Regions from separate parts of the Streptomyces sp. NPDC055189 genome, predicted to be linked through region 1. Evidence: riboswitches for the same ligand, from Rfam matches in the RefSeq annotation. Region 1 holds a riboswitch; the other holds the start of a gene.
The links. A riboswitch is a leader RNA that binds a small molecule or an ion and turns the genes downstream of it on or off. The one in region 1 is predicted to bind thiamine pyrophosphate.
Positions count from the first base shown of each region.

Region 1 (9,162 bases):
CACCGCGTCGTGCGGGCGGACTTCCGGGTTGCGGGCCGTGGCGGAGGCGACAAGGTCGTCGAGCTCGACGGCGAGGCCGGGAACGGCCGCCGACGGGGGCGGCACGTCCTCGTGGAGGTGCTGGTAGAGGACCTGGGCGGGCGATTCGCCGGAGTGCGGCTTGGCGCCGGTCAGCATTTCGTAGAGCACGACACCGCACGCGTACACATCCACACGCGTGTCGGCCGTGCCGTGTTCTATCTGCTCGGGGGCGAGATAGGAGACCGTCCCGAGGATCGTGCCGGTCGTGTTCGTGACGGTGTCCACGGCCCGCACGAGCCCGAAGTCGGCGACCTTCACCCGGCCGTCGTCCCCTATGAGGACGTTCTCCGGCTTCATGTCGCGGTGCACGAACCCGGCGCGGTGTGCGGCGCCGAGCGCGGCGAGGACCGGCTCCAGGATGTCGAGGGCCGCGCGCGGCTGCAGGGCGCCGCGCTCACGGAGCACGTCGCGCAGGGTGCAGCCCGCGATGTACTCCATCGCCAGATAGACGTACGCCCCGTCGGCGCCTTGGTCGTACACCCCCACCACGTTCGGGTGCGAGAGGCGGGCGATCGACTTGGCCTCGCGGATGAAGCGGTCGACGAACGAGACGTCGGCGGCGAGCGTCGGGTGCATCACCTTGAGGGCGAGCACGCGGTCGAGGCGGGTGTCCACGGCCCGGTAGACCGTGGCCATCCCGCCGACCGCGATCCGCCCGTCCACGCGATAGCGGCCGTCGAGCACCTGCCCGACGAGCGGGTCCTGAAGGGTCGTGTCCACGGAGGGAGTCTACGAGCCACCGCTGACACCGATGCCCGCCCGGGCAGGCCCGGGCCCCGACTGCAGCCGACCTGTAACAGGCGCCGGGGGTCAGAACGCGGGCCGCTCCGGATCGAGCCGGGCCATGCCCTCCGCGGGCGACGATGCCTCGGCGAAGTGCCTCCGGGGGATCCGCCCGGCCCGGTACGCGAGCCGCCCCGCGTCGACCCCGTGCCGCATGGCCTCGGCCATCAGGACCGGCTCCTGCGCCCGTGTAACGGCGGAGGCGAGCATCACACCCGCGCACCCCAGCTCCATCGCGAGCGCCGCGTCGGACGCCGTTCCCGCCCCCGCGTCCAGGATCACCGGCACGCCCGCGCGTTCGACGATCAGCTGGAAGTTGTGCGGGTTGCGGATGCCGAGCCCGGAGCCGATGGGGGAGCCGAGCGGCATGATCGCCGCACAGCCCACGTCCTCCAGCTTCCGGGCGAGTACCGGGTCGTCGTTCGTGTACGGAAGGACCGTGAAGCCGTCGTCGACCAGGGTCTCGGCGGCGTCGATGAGCTCGATCGGGTCGGGCAGCAGTGTGCGCTCGTCCGCGATGACCTCCAGCTTGACCAGGTCGGTGCCGAGCGCCTCCCGCGCGAGCCGGGCGGTCAGGACGGCCTCGCCCGCGGTGAAGCAGCCCGCCGTGTTCGGGAGCACACGGATGCCGAGGCGGTCGAGGACGGAGAGCACGGAGCCCTGCACCCCCGGGTCGAGGCGGCGCATCGCGACCGTCGTCAGCTCCGTTCCGGAGGCGACGAGGGAGCGTTCGAGGATGTCCAGGCTCGGCGCACCGCCCGTACCCATGATCAGGCGTGAGGAAAGGGTGAGCCCGCCGATGACGAAGGGGTCGTCTGCCATGTCGGTTCAGCCTCCTTGGACGGCGGTGAGGACCTCGACGCGGTCCCCTTCGGCGAGCGGGGTGGCGGCCCACCGCGTGCGCGGTACGACGGTTTCGTTGAGGGCGGCGGCGACCCCGGACGGGGCCGCGGTGAGCGTGGCGACCAGGGCTTCGAGCGTGGTGCCCGCGGCCACATCGCGGGTTTCTCCGTTGACGGAGACGGCTGTAACGGCGGGGAGAGTCATGCGGGCTGCTCCATGAAGCGCTGCGTGTGGGAGGCGTCGGCGAAGCGCAGCGGCGTGAATCCGCGCGCCTCGTCGGGCAGTTCACCGGTGGTCAGGGCGTGGGCCATCACGTCACCGGTGACGGGCGTCAGAAGCACGCCGTTGCGGTAGTGCCCTGTGGCCAGCTGGAGACCGGGGAGCGCGGTGGGGCCCAGCAGCGGCGCGTTGTCGGGGGAGCCGGGACGCAGGCCCGCGCGGGTCTCGGTCAGCGGCAGTTCCGTGATGCCCGGTACGAGCTCGTGGGCGTCCCGCAGCAGCTCGTACACGCCGCCGGCGGTGACCGTGGTGTCCCAGCCGAGCTCTTCGGTGGTCGCGCCGACGACGAGCTCGCCGTTCTCGCGCGGCACCAGATAGACGCTGCTGCCGCGCACGACGGCGCGCACGGTGCGGCTCAGGAACGGCGCGTACCGCTGCGGCACGGCGAGCCGGAGGACCTGCCCCTTCACGGGGCGCACGGACGGCAGGACGCCCTCCGGTACCCCGGCGAGGCGCCCGCTGAGACTGCCCCCGGCGAGCACGGTCTGACCGGCCTCCAGGGCGGTGCCGTCGGCGAGGACGACTCCGGTGGCCCGGTCTCCCGTGACCGAGAGGCGCTCCGCCCACGCGCGGTGGAAGATCACGCCCGCCCGCTCGCAGGCCACCAGGAGCGCGGCGGCGAGCCTGCGCGGGTCGACCTGGTGATCGCCGTCGACGCGCAGACCGCCCCGCACGCCGGGCGCGAGCATCGGCTCCAGACGGCGGCACTCGCGCCCGCTCAGCCACTCCGAGGTGAGTCCCGAGCGCTCCTGGAGCGCGTGCAGCTCACGCAGGTGGGCGCGGTCGTCCGAGTCGAGCGCGACGGCGAGCGTGCCGCACGCGCGGTAGCCGAGATCCCGGCCGCTCGCCTCGGCCAGCTCGGCCGCGAACTCCGGATAGCGCTGCGCGGAGGCCAGATTGAGGCCGAGCAGCGTCTGCTCCCCGTAGTGCAGTTCGGTGACGGCGGCCAGCATGCCCGCGGCGACCTGCGCCGCGCCGCCGCCCGGTTCGGGGTCCACGACCGCGGTGGACAGGCCGCGCTGGGCCGCCCGCCACGCCGTGACCAGGCCGATGATGCCGCCCCCGACGACGAGGACGTCGGTCGTTTCCCGGGGTGCTTCGGTTGAATGCATGGGCGTCCAGCCCCTCCCTTCGCCGGCATGACCCGGATCAGGTTCGTACGGTCGGAGGCCGTCCCAGCCTCCCTCTCAGCCCGGTGCGTCCGGGCTCCCGCGAGTGCTCTGCACGGCAACCTTAGCCTTTGGTGCCCTTGGGCAGTAGGGCAGCTGTGCGGTCAGGGACCGTGACGTTGTGTCAGAGATCTCGTCGTCGCACCCTGAGGCGCGCGCCGCCCGCCGTCCTACAGTGATCGGGTGAGCGAGCAGCAGAGGCAGAGCGAGCGGCACGTGGTCATCGTCGGCGCGGGAATGGCCGGGGTGCAGACCGCCGTGGCCCTGCGCGAGCAGGGGTTCGCCGGTGCGGTCACCCTGATCGGCGCGGAACCCCACCAGCCTTACGACAGGCCGCCGCTGTCCAAGGCCGTGCTGCTCGGCAAGGCGGAGGGCTCCGCCTTCGACATCGACTTCGAGGCGCTCGGCATCGAACTGAGCCTGGGCCACGAGGTCACGGGCGTGCGCCCGGCGGACCACGCACTGGACACCGCGTCGGGCCCGGTGGCCTACGACACCCTGGTCATCGCCACCGGCGCCCAGCCGGTCCTGCTGCCCGGCACCGCGGGCGTCCCCGGCGTCCACCTGCTGCGCACCCTCGACGACGCCGAGCGGCTGCGGCCCGTGCTCGCCGAGCAGCACCGCATCGTGGTCGTCGGCGCGGGCTGGATCGGCGCCGAGTTCGCGACCGCCGCGCGTGAGGCGGGCTGCTCGGTCACCGTCGTCGAAGCCGCAGGGCGACCGCTCGCCGGGGCCCTGCCCGCGGAGGTCGCGGCGCCGATGACCTCCTGGTACGCCGACTCCGGAGCCGAACTGCGCAACAACGCGCGCGTGGAGCGCGTCGAGCCCGGCAGCGTCCTGCTCGCCGACGGCACCCGGCTGCCCGCGGACGCGGTCGTCGTCGGCATCGGCGCACGCCCCGCCACGGACTGGCTCGCGGACTCGGGCATCACCCTGGGCGCCCACCGGGAGGTCCTGGCCGACGACCACCTGCGGACGTCGGAACCCGACGTGTACGCGGTCGGCGACTGCTCCTCCTTCCCTTCGGGAAGGTATGGCGAGCGCCTTCTCGTCCACCACTGGGACAACGCCCTGCAGGGCCCGCGCACGGTGGCGGCGAACATCATCGGCGAGACCCCTTCGGCGTACGACCCCGTCCCGTACTTCTGGTCCGAGCAGTTCGGCCGCTTCGTCCAGTTCGCCGGGCACCACACCGCCGACGACGAGCTGGTGTGGCGCGGTGATCCCGCGGGCGCGGCCTGGAGCGTGTGCTGGCTGCGGCGGGGAGCCCTGGCCGCCGTCCTCGCGGTGGGCCGACCCAGGGACCTGGCACAGGGCCGCAAGCTGATCGAGGCGGGCGCCCGCCTCGATCCCGGCCTGGTGGCGGACCCCGCGGTACCGCTGAAGAAGGCAGTGCTGCCGTAGGGCTTCCGTATCCGGGGGGACCGCTGCCCGGCCGCTGTCGGTGCCCGCAGCTAGGCTTGTCCCCGTGACCGAGATTGACGCAAAGACTGATGCTCTCGTCCCCGAGTGGCTCCACCTCCCCGACATCGCAGAAATGTTCGACGTCGAGGTGACGCGTGTGCGCCAGCTGGTCAAGGAGGGCCAGCTGATCGCCGTGCGCCGTGGTGAGAACCGCGCGCTCGCGGTGCCTGCCGCCTTCATCGACGGCGACAAGATCGTCAAGGGCCTCTCCGGCACCCTGACGCTCCTGCGGGACGACGGCTTCTCCGACGAAGAGATGCTGGAGTGGCTCTTCACTCCCGACCCGACCCTGCCCGGCACCCCCGCGCAGGCCCTGAGCGAGAATCGCGGAACGGAGGTGAAGCGCCGCGCCCAGGCGCTCGCCGTCTGACCGAAACGGAAAACCGTTGCGTACGGGCCGTGTGTCCCCGGAGACCCGGAGGCACACGGCCCGTGGGCCACCGACGACCGGGGGGACCACCACATGGCCACCAAGCCTGCCCGCGAGCAGCTCGCCGACGCCCGCCTCTACCTGTGCGTGGACGCCCGCAAGCGCCAGGGTGACCTCCCCGAGTTCCTGGACGCCGTCCTCGGCGGCGGCGTCGACATCGTGCAGCTGCGGGACAAGGGCATGGAGGCGGCCGAGGAGCTCGAACACCTCCAGGTCTTCGCCGACGCCGCCCGCAGGCACGGCAAGCTCCTCGCGGTGAACGACCGCGCGGACATCGCGCACGCCATCGGCGCCGACGTGCTGCACCTGGGCCAGGGCGACCTGCCCGTGCCGGCCGCCCGCCGCATCCTGGGCGGCAGTGACGACGTGCTCATCGGCCGGTCCACGCACGCCGAAGCCGAGGCCGCCGCCGCGGCGACGCAGGACGGCGTGGACTACTTCTGCACGGGACCCTGCTGGCCGACCCCCACCAAGCCCGGCCGGTACGCCCCGGGACTCGACCTCGTCCGCTACACCGCCTCGCTCGGCACGGACCGCCCCTGGTTCGCCATCGGCGGCATCGACGCGGGCAACCTGGACGAGGTGCTCGAAGCCGGCGCCCGCCGCGTCGTCGTCGTGCGGGCCATCACCGAGGCGGACGATCCGGCGGCAGCGGCGGCGGACTTCGCAAAGCGGCTGCGCACGGCCTGATCGGCGATCTTCGGCCAACCTTCGGGGTGGTTGTCCGCAGGTTGGACGGAGATTGGCCGGTAGCGGTGCCCCGTCGCTAACCTGCCCGTATGGCCCTAGGCACTGCTTCCACCAGATCTGATCGCGCACGCACCGTGCGTGACATGCTCGCGACCGGCAAGACGACCTACTCCTTCGAGTTCTCGGCGCCGAAGACCCCGAAGGGCGAGCGGAACCTGTGGAACGCCCTGCGCCGGGTCGAGGCGGTGGCTCCCAGCTTCGTCTCCGTGACGTACGGAGCGGGCGGCTCGACGCGTGCGGGCACGGTGAAGGAGACGGAGCAGATCGTCGCCGACTCCACGCTCACGCCGGTCGCCCACCTGACCGCCGTCGACCACTCCGTCGCCGAACTGCGCAACATCATCGGGCAGTACGCGGACGCGGGCATCAGGAACATGCTCGCGGTGCGCGGCGACCCGCCCGGTGACCCGCTCGCGGACTGGGTCAAGCACCCCAAGGGCCTGACGTACGCGGCCGAACTGGTCGAGCTGATCAAGGAGTCGGGCGACTTCTGCGTGGGCGTCGCGGCCTTCCCCGCGATGCATCCGCGCTCGGAGGAGTGGGACACCGACGTACGGCACTTCGTCGACAAGTGCCGCGCCGGCGCCGACTACGCGATCACACAGATGTTCTTCTATCCGGAGGAGTATCTGCGCCTTCGTGACCGGGTCGAGGCCGCGGGCTGTTCGACCCCGATCATTCCGGAGATCATGCCGGTCACGAACGTGCGCATGCTGGAGCGGCTGCCCCAGCTCAGCAACGCTTCCTTCCCGCCGGAGCTCAAAGAGCGCATCCTCACAGCCAAAGACGATCCGGCGGCTGTACGCTCCATTGGGATCGAGTTCGCGACGGAGTTCTGCGCGCGGTTGCTGGCCGAGGGTGTCCCGGGGCTGCACTTCATCACGCTCAACAACTCCACGGCGACTCTGGAAATCTACGAAAATCTGGGCCTGCATCACCCGCAGGCCTGACCGGCCGTACCCCCAGGGGGCGGCGGCCGCGGGGAGAGGGGCGTACATGGGCTGGACGGTCCTCTACATCGCGTTCGGATGCGTCGCGCTGTGGCTGCTCGGCGAGGTGCTGCTGCAGTACAAGGCGCGGCTGCGCTGGCGGCTGCTCGCCTTCGGCGGTTTCCTCGGCGTGGTCATCGGTGTGCTGCTGCCCTCGGTGGTGGTCATCGGGATCGGCGCCATCGCCTTCGCCACGGGACAGACGTACGTGACGCTGTCGTTCCGCCGCGGCTTCTCTACCGGCTGGGCGCTCGGCGGCCAGCCCGGCCTGAGCAAGCGCCGCAAGTCGCCGCGGGGTGCGGGTGCGGAGGCCGCCCAAGAGCCGACGCTCCAGGTCTCCGACCTGGAGTACGAGGCGGCGGGGCCGGCAGTGCCGCCGCACGGGACCCCTCCCGGCGGCGGGGTCTACGCGCCGGAGCCGATGCCCGACGACACCGGGCAGTACGGCGTCTACAGCGACGACGCGTACGCCCAGCAGCAGGCCGCCCAGCAGGACAGCGGCTACGGCCAGGACAGCGGTTACGGCCAGGACAGCGGCTACGGCTACGACACGTATGCGGCGGCGGGCTATGACCCCCAGCAGCCGTACGCGTACGGCGAGACGGGGCAGCAGCAGTACGCCGCGTACTCCGACCCGTACATCGGGACGCAGACCTACGGCGGCCAGCCCAGCTACGACACGTACGGCGACCAGCAGCAGTACGCGCCCTATGCCGCCGCCGATCCGTACGCCACGGGTGGCGGGACGTACAACGACACGCCGCCCGGCGGGGTCTGGGTGCCGCAGCAGCGCAGCGTCGAGGACCCCTACGGCCAGTACGGCGGCGAACTCCCGCCGGAGCAGCCGTACCCCTACCAGGGCGAGCAGGCCCACGGGAACGGCTACGACGCGGGCTACAACGAGCAGTACCGGTACTGAAACCGGGGGCTTGCGGGGTCGCTCACTGCGGGGTCGCTCACCGAGGGCCCCTCACCGACGGCCCCTCACTGCGAGCCCCGGAATTCCGGTCCCTCCACGATCAGTCCGGCGACCAGCGTGCCCGACATACCCGCGTGCGGGAGTCCGCCGCCGGGGTGCGACCAGCCGCCGACCGCGAAGAGCCCCGGCAGGCCCGTGCTGTTGGCGGGGTGGAGCAGCCGGCCTTCGCCCGCCGCGAGGGACGGGGGCGGGACCGCGCCGCCGTCGGCGCCGGTGGCCTCCGCGACGTCGGCGGGGGTGCGGACCTCGTGCCAGAGCAGCCGCTCCCGCAGCCCCGGAACCACTGTCCCCGCACGGTCGATGAGCCGCTCCGCATCGGCTGCGGTGACCTCCGTGTGCGCGGGCACCGTGACCGTCAGCGTGAGCGCCTCGTGCCCGGCGTCTGGCGTGAGCGCCGGGTCGTCCGGGCGCAGCACCGTCACGGTGGGGGCCAGGGGCAGTCCGGGGCGGTCGCCGAAGACCCGGTCGAGCTCGTCCCGGCGGTCGGGTGTGTGCAGCACCGTCCGGTGAGGTGTGTCCGTGGGCCGGGGGCCGCGCAGCGCGAGGAACACCATGAGGCGGCTGGGCAGTCCCGAACGGGCCTGCACCTCACCCTCCGCCCGTATGTTCACACCGGATGCGCCGGACATGCCGGATGCACCGGACAACAGGCCGTCGAGTGCGCCGGGCGCGATACCGGCGACCACGAAGTCCGCCTCCTGCGCCGTCCCGTCCGCGAGCTCGACGCCGGCCGCGCGGCCGTCCTTCTCGATGATCCGGGCGACGGGGGAGTCGAACGCGAACTCGACCCGCCGGGCGAGGCACCGCTCGTACACGGCCCGGGCGAGCGCGCGCAGCCCGCCGCGCACGGACCACGCGCCGAAGGTGTGCTCCAGGTAGGGCAGGACGGCCGCGCTGGCCGGGGTCGTCCGGGGGTCGAGTCCCCACGCGAGGGCGTACTGCTCGAGGAGCGCGAGGAGGCGTGCGTCGCCGCCCAGTTCGAGCTCGCCGACTCCGGTGAGGGTGGTCGCGCGCAGTTCGCGCCGCAGGAGGCGCTTGTGCGGCACCGCGGGGTAGGGCTCGCGCTCGGCCAGCACCTGCCAGTTCGGCCAGAGCGGCTCTTCCAGGAGGGGCCGCCGCGTGCGGTCCCACGCCTCGCGGGCGCGGTTCATGTACGCCGACCAGCGGGCGCCCGCGTCGCCGCCGAGAGCCGCGTCCAGGGCCTCGCCCACGCCCGCGCGCGATGCGTTCGGCAGGTCGACCGCCGTGCCGTCCGCGAAGACGTGCCGCACGGCGGGCTCCACCTGGGACAGCTCGACGAGCTGTTCGAGCGGCTCCTTGCCCGTCTTGACGAACAGGTCGCGATAGACGGCGGGCAGCTGCAGGAGCCCGGGTCCCGTGTCGAAGACGAAGCCG
Region 1 is NZ_JBSGSG010000043.1:66,348-75,509, forward strand. Features, by position in the region: gene pknB (Stk1 family PASTA domain-containing Ser/Thr kinase) at 1-801, opposite strand, end outside; gene ACWFR3_RS27190 (thiazole synthase) at 892-1,686, opposite strand; gene thiS (sulfur carrier protein ThiS) at 1,693-1,911, opposite strand; gene thiO (glycine oxidase ThiO) at 1,908-3,098, opposite strand; TPP riboswitch at 3,096-3,209, opposite strand; gene ACWFR3_RS27205 (NAD(P)/FAD-dependent oxidoreductase) at 3,393-4,559, shown strand; gene ACWFR3_RS27210 (Rv2175c family DNA-binding protein) at 4,624-4,989, shown strand; gene thiE (thiamine phosphate synthase) at 5,083-5,739, shown strand; gene metF (methylenetetrahydrofolate reductase [NAD(P)H]) at 5,829-6,749, shown strand; gene ACWFR3_RS27225 (hypothetical protein) at 6,796-7,707, shown strand; gene ACWFR3_RS27230 (phytoene desaturase family protein) at 7,773-9,162, opposite strand, start outside.

Region 2 (9,162 bases), on a different contig from region 1:
ACCGAGCGCGGCCAAGAGACGGCTGACTACGGCGCCTACGAACGCACCGAGCAGAGTCCGCATCACTGTTGGGCGACAGCTCGGGTGTCGTGTGCTGAAGGCCTGCAGCCAACGCCTTGAGCGTTCTACGGCGCTCCGCGGACGGGCCCAAAGGCGGGTGGGCATTCCGAAGTGCACTACGAGATGTACTGCCCCAGCGATGGGTGTGCACAGGAGCATCAGGGTGAAGAAGGCGTCGTCCCCGATGCCGAAGAGCAGAGTGATGATGGAAGTCAGCAGGTAGCCACCACCAATAGACGGCAACAGCCGGAGCAGACCGCGTCCCAGTAACTGCCCTAATACGGCCACCAGTTCCCCGGCCCAGGACTCCCCCCACCATCTGCGCAGCACCGCCAGATCCGCTGCCGGTCCACCTGCCGGGTCCGTAGGATCCACTGCTGCTGCCGACCAGGCAGGCGCAGCACCATCCGTCAGCCTCCCGGTGCTGGTTACAGCGTCCTCGCTGAGCTCGGCGACGTAGTCCCGGAAGCTCACGTGCAGGAACCGGAACCCACCCCCTGCCCGGGAGAGCAAGGCCCTCTCCGATGCGTCCGAGAGGAGCGCCCGCAGCCGCCAGGGCAGGACCCGTCGGGCTGCCAGTTCCCAGCGGGTCGACCAGTAGACCAGCCAGGTCCTGCCGGGTCCGCTGCCGACCAGCAGCGCGAAAGCGACCAGCAGCAGGGCACCAACCTGGGCTGCCGGACCGTCCAGCCCTACGGTCACCGCGATCACAGCCAGTGCGATCACTGCGAAGCCCAGGCACAGCCGTGACGCCACCCTGGCCGACGCACGCAGCGCCTGAGAGGGAGCCGATGGGACCGCCTCCTCGTCCGGTACCAAGCCCCTGACGAGGGCGAAGGCAATGCACATGGAGAGCCCGCCCGGCACCGCGCCCATCAGCCCGTAGGTGAACCCGAACGCGACACCGCCAGCCCATCCGCCCGCGATCGCCCCGAGGATCCCGGCGATGAGACCGACGTTGGTGCCGTCGAAGAACGAGTCCGGAAAATGAACGATCACATGCCCGATCGTTTCGAAGAACCCGGGTTCGCCACGGTTCTCCATGAGGCCCTCGTACGTATACGCCTCACTCCAAGGGGACTGGACGCCGCCCGTCGCGGTACCCACCACCGCTCCCAGCACCAGTGCCGGCGCCCGGTGCAACAGCATTTCACCCGGTTCCCAGCCCGACTCCCAATCCGAATTCAGGGCGAGCGTGATCCCGAGCACCACGGCGCCGCCGAGCCCCCAGACCGCGTAGAGGATGAGAGGGGTGTCCGATACCGACCCCAGCGTCATGCTCGACAGCAGGCATACGCCGAGTGCGATAACAGCCCCGATCAGCGCGCCAGCACCCGCCGTTCCCCAATACCATCGCCACTTCGCCCAGGCTCGCTCCGGCATGACCTGAAAACCGCGGCCCAGCGCGAAGGCCATCGTGCCTGCCGTTGCTGTCAGCACCGCGATGTCCGTGCCTCGTTGCGCCAGCACGCCGGCGCCTGTGAACAGCGGCATACCGACCAGGGCGAACAGGGCCGGAGCGATCAGCATCGCGGCGAGCGTGCCGGCCCGATGGCGGATGCCCTGCTGCCAAGGGGGCCTGGCAGCATAGCCCGCGGTGTTCCACTGGGGAGTGATCCAGTCAGGGAAGAAGACGGTCTCGTTGCGGGCCTGCAGCATCCGGGCCAGCGGCACCAAGTTCCGTACGGCAGCGAGCGTGGCCTGCGCGGATCCCGTCGACACTTTGGGGCGCAAGGCGCGGGGACGCCGCAGCAGGTGTTCGAGGTAACGGCGGAAGAGCTGTCGACGGCGCTCGTCTGTGGTGCCCTGCGGCAGCACGTGCACGTTCTCGGGAGCTACGTCCCTCAGCGTTGTAGCGGCGACGCCGAGCATGAGCGGGGTCGTGAGCAGCTCGGCAAGGGTGTCGTCGTCGACCACGGCCTGGTACAGGGCGCGGTAGTCCCCAGGTGCTTCCGCGAGCCGGTCAAGGATCGCCCGGCGGCTGAGCGGCTCGATGCGGACAGCCGCGGTGACAGGAAGCGGCGGCCCGTCGCGGTACTCGGTCTCGCGTGAGGTGAGCACCATCCCGACCTGGCTGTGGCCCGGGTCGGTCAGGAACGCCGTGAGCGCGGCACGGCACTGTTCTCGAGGTCCTGCAGGTATCTCGTCGAGGCCATCTGCCAGCAGGAACAGCGCGCCATCGGCCAGCCACTTGACGGCCTGAGGCTGCGGAACCCCGTACCGACGGGCGATCTCCTCGGCGGCCCAGGCCGCGAACGACTGCTTGGGATCGCGCCAGTTCTGAAGCAGCAACGGTACGGGGAGGGTCTCTCGCGGGTCCTGGAGGGCATATCCGTGCAGCCGTTCTGCGATGCCAAGGAGTAGCACGGTCTTGCCGGAACCGGGTTCGCCGACGATCAGCATCCGCTTGCCGGATGGTGGAACCAGGCACTCGGCCACCACCTGGTCCACGGTCAGATGTGCCGCGGGCTGGGGAGCCCCGCTGTCCCAGCCGTCGTCCTGTTCCCAGGGGTCCGGTTCCAGGTCCGGAAGCCTGGAGCACACCACATCTAGCCGCACAGTCTGCTGGAACGACCGTTCCAAGGACCTCTTGACCCAGTGGCGGTCCACCAGGTCGAGCATCGACAGCCGCCACGGAGGAGGCACCGCGCCCGGTCCGAACTCACGGGGCGGCGTGGCGGGACGGACCGGGACGACCGCGATCATCGCTCCGAGCAGCCCAAGCTCCCGCGCGGCTGTCCGGAACCCCTGGTCCTCCCAGAGCTCCGTCACTGGCACGGCGTGCAGGCGCCGACCGCCGTACGACGACGATGACGGCAGCGCGGACACCACACCGATCAACCGGTCGACGGCGAACAGGCCGGCGCCGGAGAACCCGCCCCACGATTCCGGGCCGCCGTGTCCCGAACCCCGTACATCGACCGCGATCCGCCCCTGCTTGCGTTGGGCGACCGGCACGATCATGCCCTCCAGCTGGTCCGCATCGCGAGTATCACCGACACGGGCCCGCTCCGGGAATCCCACCGCGGTGCATGGCAGCGGCCAAGGGTCTTCGATCCGGCCCCATGCGACCTCCGGAACCGACCGAGGGACCGCGTCGATTCCGGGCACAACCAGGGCAGCATCGAGTTCTTCGCTCTCCCACAGCACGTGCCCCCGGCTCCAGCCCCTTGGTACTGCGGCGTCGACTGGTGTCAGCAGCCGAAGCCAAACCTCGCCGCCGGGCGTCAGCCCGGAAGCGACAACATGGCGTGTGGTCAGGATCGCCCGAGGTCCGACGAGGTACCCGGAACCCGGCACCCGCGACCACAGCTCGACCACACGTCCGGGGTCCAGCCCTCGCATCGGTCAGACATCAATCGGGGAGCCGGGTAGGTGCGCCCGCGATCATCAGCTCGTGCGGATCGTCGGCACCACCGATGTCCACTGGTTCCAGCTCCAGGGCCACCCGGTGCGTCGCCGATCGTCCGGATGCCGCCGATGCGTCACCCGACACGACCCAGAACTTGATCCCGCCCGCGGCTTGCGCAGAGCGCTGCACTTGGACCTCGAACTCCACCTGCACGGATTTCGCCCTGAACCGGATCCGTGAGCCGTCGCCCTCGCTCAGGGCCGTGAGCAGCTCCGCACGCAACGCGGCTACTGCCTCTGCGAGTCCAATACCGTGCATGCTGTTTCGCCCCCCGCTCGTGGACCCAGTATGGCCCAAATCACCCTCTTGGCCCACGAGTCGACTAGACGAAACCGCATCTACGCCAGACGGTTGACAGCCCCTCCATCTCCGGTGTGACGGCCCTACCGACTGCGAGTGGGAACGAGGGGACTCGCCATGCGACACACAGCTATCTGCTCCGCCTGCTTCCGGTGACGGAAGACCTGCCGGTCGGATTTGGTACTCCGACCGCCCGTGCCCGGTGGCGCAGTTGGAGGCGGTAGTCATCGACCAGACTGGGGCGGTGGGTGCCCGCGACAAGAAGTTCCTCGAAGCCGACTGCCTCGACGCAGCCCAGGAGGGATGCACAGCTGAGGCAGAGTCCGCAGTTGATAGCACAGGGACTGTCGTCGCACTCGGTCCTTCCCTGGGCCTGCACATTTCACTCAATTCCGCATGCCCAACGGGAGCGGTCGGCCGCTGTCCGGGGCAGGTCAGCCTGGCAGGTAGGCAAGTACTGGTCCAAGCGTCGATGCGATGTAGGAGGAGGTCCAGTACCCGGTCCTGGCTCTCCACCACGCCGCTTGCGGCATGAGTCGATGCGGACAGGCCGGGCCCTGGTGGCCAGCGGATCCCCCGTCGGTTCCGCCAACAGATCCGTGTCGTCTCGTGCGGTACCCGCGTGCGAACCCCCGTTCCCGGAGGAGGTACATTGCGTAGCGACCACCGCGGGAGCTCGGGAGTAGCCGGGCTGAGAGGGCGGACGGGACTTGCTCCCCTTTCCGCCGACCGCATGAACCTGGACCGGGTAATGCCGGCGTAGGAAGGGTGTTGACGATGGATACTGCCTCCATACCTGCCCGGCACGGCACCGCCGTGTCCCGTGATGCCGTGGCGGATGTGATCGCGTCCGTGCGGGCCTCCGCGCCCCTGGTGCACTGCCTGACCAACGTCGTGGTGTCGCAGTTCACCGCGAACGTGCTGCTCGCGGCGGGTGCCGCTCCCGCGATGGTGCACAGCGCGGAGGAGGCCGGAGCGCTGGCCCGGGTGGCCGGGGGTGTCCTGGTCAACCTGGGAACGGTGACGTCCGTGACGGCGGCGGCGATGCGCGTCGCGGTGACGGAAGCGGCCGGGGCCGGGCGGCCGTGGGTGCTCGACCCGGTGGCGGTCGGCCCGCTGCCCTGGCGTACCGAGCTCGCCCGGGAACTGCTGGATAGCGCACCCCCAGCGGTCGTGCGCGGCAATGCCTCCGAGATCCTGGCACTGGACGGCGGCACGGGCGGGCGCGGCGTGGACAGCACGGACGCCCCCGAGGCGGCGCTGGCCGCGGCGGGCGCGCTGGCCCGGCGCTATGGCTGCGCGGTCGCGGTGAGCGGTCCCGAGGACGTTCTCACGGACGGGACGCGCGTGGTGCGCCTGGCCAACGGGCACCCGATGCTGACTCTGGTGACGGGAGCGGGCTGCTCACTCGGCGCCCTGGTAGCCGCTTGCACAGCCGTCACCGGCGACGCGCTGCTGGCCGCCACTGCCGCGACCGGGCTGCTCACCGTGGCCGCGGAGGACGCCGCGACCCGCTCTGCGGGGCCCGGCACGTTCGCGGTCGCCCTGATCGACGCGCTGTACGAGCTCAGCCCTGAGCGGCTCGCCGAGGCTCTCAGCCTGCGCTGAGCATGCGCTGAGCATGCGCGTACTGCGGGGTCCTGCGTGAGCGGTGGCCTGGACGCCACCCGCTGCACTGTGCCCGCCCGCCCCGGGGGCGGCCCCGACACCGAGTAGGGCTGCCCTGTCCCCCCTCTCGCCCCCTCGCCCCCTCGCCCCCTGTGCACAACTCACGGTCCCTGCACGTCAGGGCCTGCCTTCCCCCGTACCTCCGATGCGTTTCCCACGCCTTTCCCCGGCCGGGAGACCCCAAGGAGTAGCCCATGCGACCCACGCGACCTCCTCTCGACCCGTCCCTGTATCTCGTGACCGACACCGGACTCTGCGGCCGCCGCGGTGTCGCCGCTACCGTTGCTGCGGCCGTCAAGGGCGGCGTGACCGCCGTCCAGTTGCGCGATCCGGACGCGGACGCCCGCACGCTGTTCTCGCTCGGCCGGGCGATCCAGGCCGAACTCGCGGGCACGGGCGTCCCCTTGATCGTCAACGATCGCGTGGACGTGGCGGTCTGGTTGGACGCGGACGGCGTCCACCTCGGGCAGCGGGACGTCTCCCCCGAGAGCGCCCGGCGCCAGCTCGGTCCCCATGCGTACATCGGCCTGTCCGTCAGCCGTCCCGAGCAGCTGGCGCACGTGCCGGACACCGTCGACCACCTCGGTGTCGGTCCGGTGTTCCCGCAGTCCACCAAGCCGGACGCGGACGCCCCGCTCGGTCTGGGCGGCCTGGCCCGGATCGTGAGGGAGAGCCCGCTGCCCTGCGTGGCCATCGGCGGGATCGGCGTGTCCGAGGCCGCCGCGGTCTTGGGAAGCGGCGTGGCCGGGATCGCCGTCGTCAGCGCGGTCTGCGGGCAGCCCGACCCCGAGGCCGCAGCCCGTTCCCTCGTACGCACCCTGCGACAGGAGATCCCCGCATGACCAGCCCGCCCATCGCCCTCACCATCGCTGCCAGCGACCCCTCCGGCGGCGCCGGGATACAAGCGGACCTGAAGGCGTTCTCCGCCAACGGCGCCTACGGAACAGCCGTTCTGACCGCCCTGACCGCACAGAACACTCTGGGCGTCACCGGCATCCATGCCATCCCCCCGGCGTTCGTCACCGAGCAGCTCGACACACTGTTCGCCGACGTCCCGGTGGATGCCGTCAAGATCGGAATGCTGGCCGACGCCGCCATCGCCGCAGCCGTCGCAGAAGCCCTGGAGCGGCACCGGCCCCGGTGCGTCGTCCTCGACCCCGTCATAGTCTCGACCAGCGGCCACCGCCTCCTGGAGGCCGATGCGGTGACGGTGCTGCGCGAACGTCTGCTGCCGCTGGCCGACCTCATCACCCCCAACCTCCCCGAGGCCGGCGACCTCCTGGGCACCGCCGCCGCAACCAACCGCGCAGAAGCCATCGAGCAGGCCCACGCACTCCTCGAAACCGGCGCCCGGCGCGTCCTGCTCAAGGGCGGCCACCACACGCACGAGGCCGAATCCGTGGACATCCTCGTCGACGCCACGCACGCCACAGGCACCGGCGGCGCGGGCGTCACCGAGCTGTCCGCACCTCGCATAGACACGCGCAACACCCATGGCACCGGCTGCACCCTCTCCGCCGCGATCGCCGCCCTGCGCCCGCAGCACGACGACTGGCACACCACCGTCGCTGCCGCGAAGGCGTACCTGACCGGGGCCCTGCGCGCGGCCGACACCCTGCACATCGGCCGCGGCCACGGACCCGTCCACCACTTCCACCAGTACTGGAGCTGAGCCCCATGACCACAACGTTCTGCGACGAGCTGTGGGCGGACACGGCCGAGATACGTGCGGCCATCGACAAGCTGCCGTTCGTCATTGCCCTCGGTGACGGCACCCTGGACCGGGAGAAGTTCGTCTACTACCTGGCCCAGGACGCCCACTACCTGCGCGGCTACGCCCGCGCGCTGGCCAGCGCCGCCGCGAAGGCGGACCGGCCGCAGGACATCGCGTTCTTCGCGAAGTCCGCCCACGACGCCGTGGTCGTCGAAAGCTCCCTGCACGAGAGCAACGTCGTCGACGTCGACGCCTGGACGCCCTCCCCCACCGGCACCGGATACACCTCCTACCTGCTCTCCGTGGCTCACACCCAGGGCTATGCGGAGCTGACCGCCGCGGTCCTGCCCTGCTTCTGGATCTACGCCGAGGTGGGCCGGGCGCTCCTGGAGGTAGCCGGCGACCTTTCCGCCCACCCCTACGGCGACTGGATCGGCACGTACGCCGACGAGGAGTTCGAAGCCGCCACCGAACACGCCCGGCAGATCGTCAACCGGCTCGCGGACCAGGCCGACCCGGCCACCCGCGCACGGATGCGTACGGCCTTCACCACCGCGTCCACCTGGGAGTGGATGTTCTGGGACGCCGCCTGGCGCACCGAGTCCTGGCCCCTCAGCGCCGCTCCTGCCCGGGTTTCGGAGCCCGCCAAGTGACGACCACCACCGAACCCGGCACCGAACCCACCACCCCGGGACCGGCCCCGGCAAACGAGGCGCCGCTCACCCTCGACCAGCCCACACCCAAGGTCCTCAGCGGCCTGGACCAAGGCACCTTCTGGGCCAACCTGGGCGTCAGCCTGCTCGGCTTCAGCGGCATGCTGGTCGTCCTGGACCCCTTGGGCACCGGCAGTCCGACCCTGTCGTTCGCCGCGGCCGTCACCGCGTCCGTCGTCGGCACCCTGATCGGCACCCTCGCCCTGGGCCTGGCCGCCATCACCGGGGCCCGTACCGGCGCACCCTCGATGGTCCTGCTGCGCGGCCTGTTCGGCGCGAAGGCGTCCTACCTGCCCACCGTCCTGAACGTGCTGCAGATGGTCGGCTGGGCCGTGTTCGAGCTGGTGGTCATCTCCACCGGCCTGAAGATCCTGGCCCGCCAGGCCTTCGGCGAGCCGGGACCCGGCTGGCTGTACGTACTGGTCGCGGGCGCGGTGACGACAGCGCTCACCCTGCGCCCGCTCGGCGCCCTGCGCCTCATCCGCCGCTATGTCACCATCGCCGTCGTCCTGGCCATCTGCTACCTGGGCTGGGACCTGGCCGGCCGCGGCATTCCGATGGAGGGCGGCTCCTGGAAGGACTTCTGGTTCGCCGCCGACAGCGTGATCGCCGTGTCGATCTCCTGGCTGCCGTTGGTCGCCGACTACTCGCGGCACTCCCGCAGCGAGAAGGAGGCGTTCGGCGGCCTGGTCATCGGCCAGACCCTCGCGGGCGTCGCGGGCTCGGTCCTCGGCGTGGCCGCCCTCGCCATGATCGCGTTCGACACCACCGACCCGTACAAGGTCTTCGACCCGTTCACCGCCACCAGCGTCGGCGTGATCTGCTTCGGTGTCCTGGTCCTGCGCGAGGTCGACCAGTCCTTCGCCAACGTCTACTCCACCGCCGTCTCCGCCCAGAACCTGCTGCCCCGGGCCGACCGCCGCATCCTGTGCCTGATCAGCGGCACACTGGCCACCGCCCTGGCACTTCTGGTGAACATGGACAGCTACGCCAGCTTCCTCTACCTGATCGGCGCGGTCTTCATCCCGATGTTCGCCGTCCTGGTCGTGGACTACTTCGTCCTCGGCGGCCACCGCACCTGGGACGTCTCCGAACAGGCCCCCACCCGCCGAATCATGCTGCTGCCCTGGGCACTGGGCTTCATCACCTACCAACTGATCGCACCGACGAACATCGCCGGCTGGTCCGACTTCTGGGCCTGGCTGCAGGACGCCGTAGGCCTCACCGTCCAGCCGTGGATGAGCGCCTCCCTGCTCTCCTTCGCGGCAGCCGCCCTCACCACCCTCGCCGTGGGG
Region 2 is NZ_JBSGSG010000071.1:17,356-26,517, reverse strand. Features, by position in the region: gene ACWFR3_RS34860 (NACHT domain-containing protein) at 1-3,210, opposite strand, end outside; gene ACWFR3_RS34855 (trypco2 family protein) at 3,416-3,730, opposite strand; TPP riboswitch at 4,431-4,556, shown strand; gene thiM (hydroxyethylthiazole kinase) at 4,550-5,380, shown strand; gene thiE (thiamine phosphate synthase) at 5,635-6,282, shown strand; gene thiD (bifunctional hydroxymethylpyrimidine kinase/phosphomethylpyrimidine kinase) at 6,279-7,112, shown strand; gene tenA (thiaminase II) at 7,118-7,807, shown strand; gene ACWFR3_RS34830 (purine-cytosine permease family protein) at 7,804-9,162, shown strand, end outside.
Region 2: another riboswitch for thiamine pyrophosphate. It lies ahead of thiM (hydroxyethylthiazole kinase); the one in region 1 lies ahead of thiO (glycine oxidase ThiO).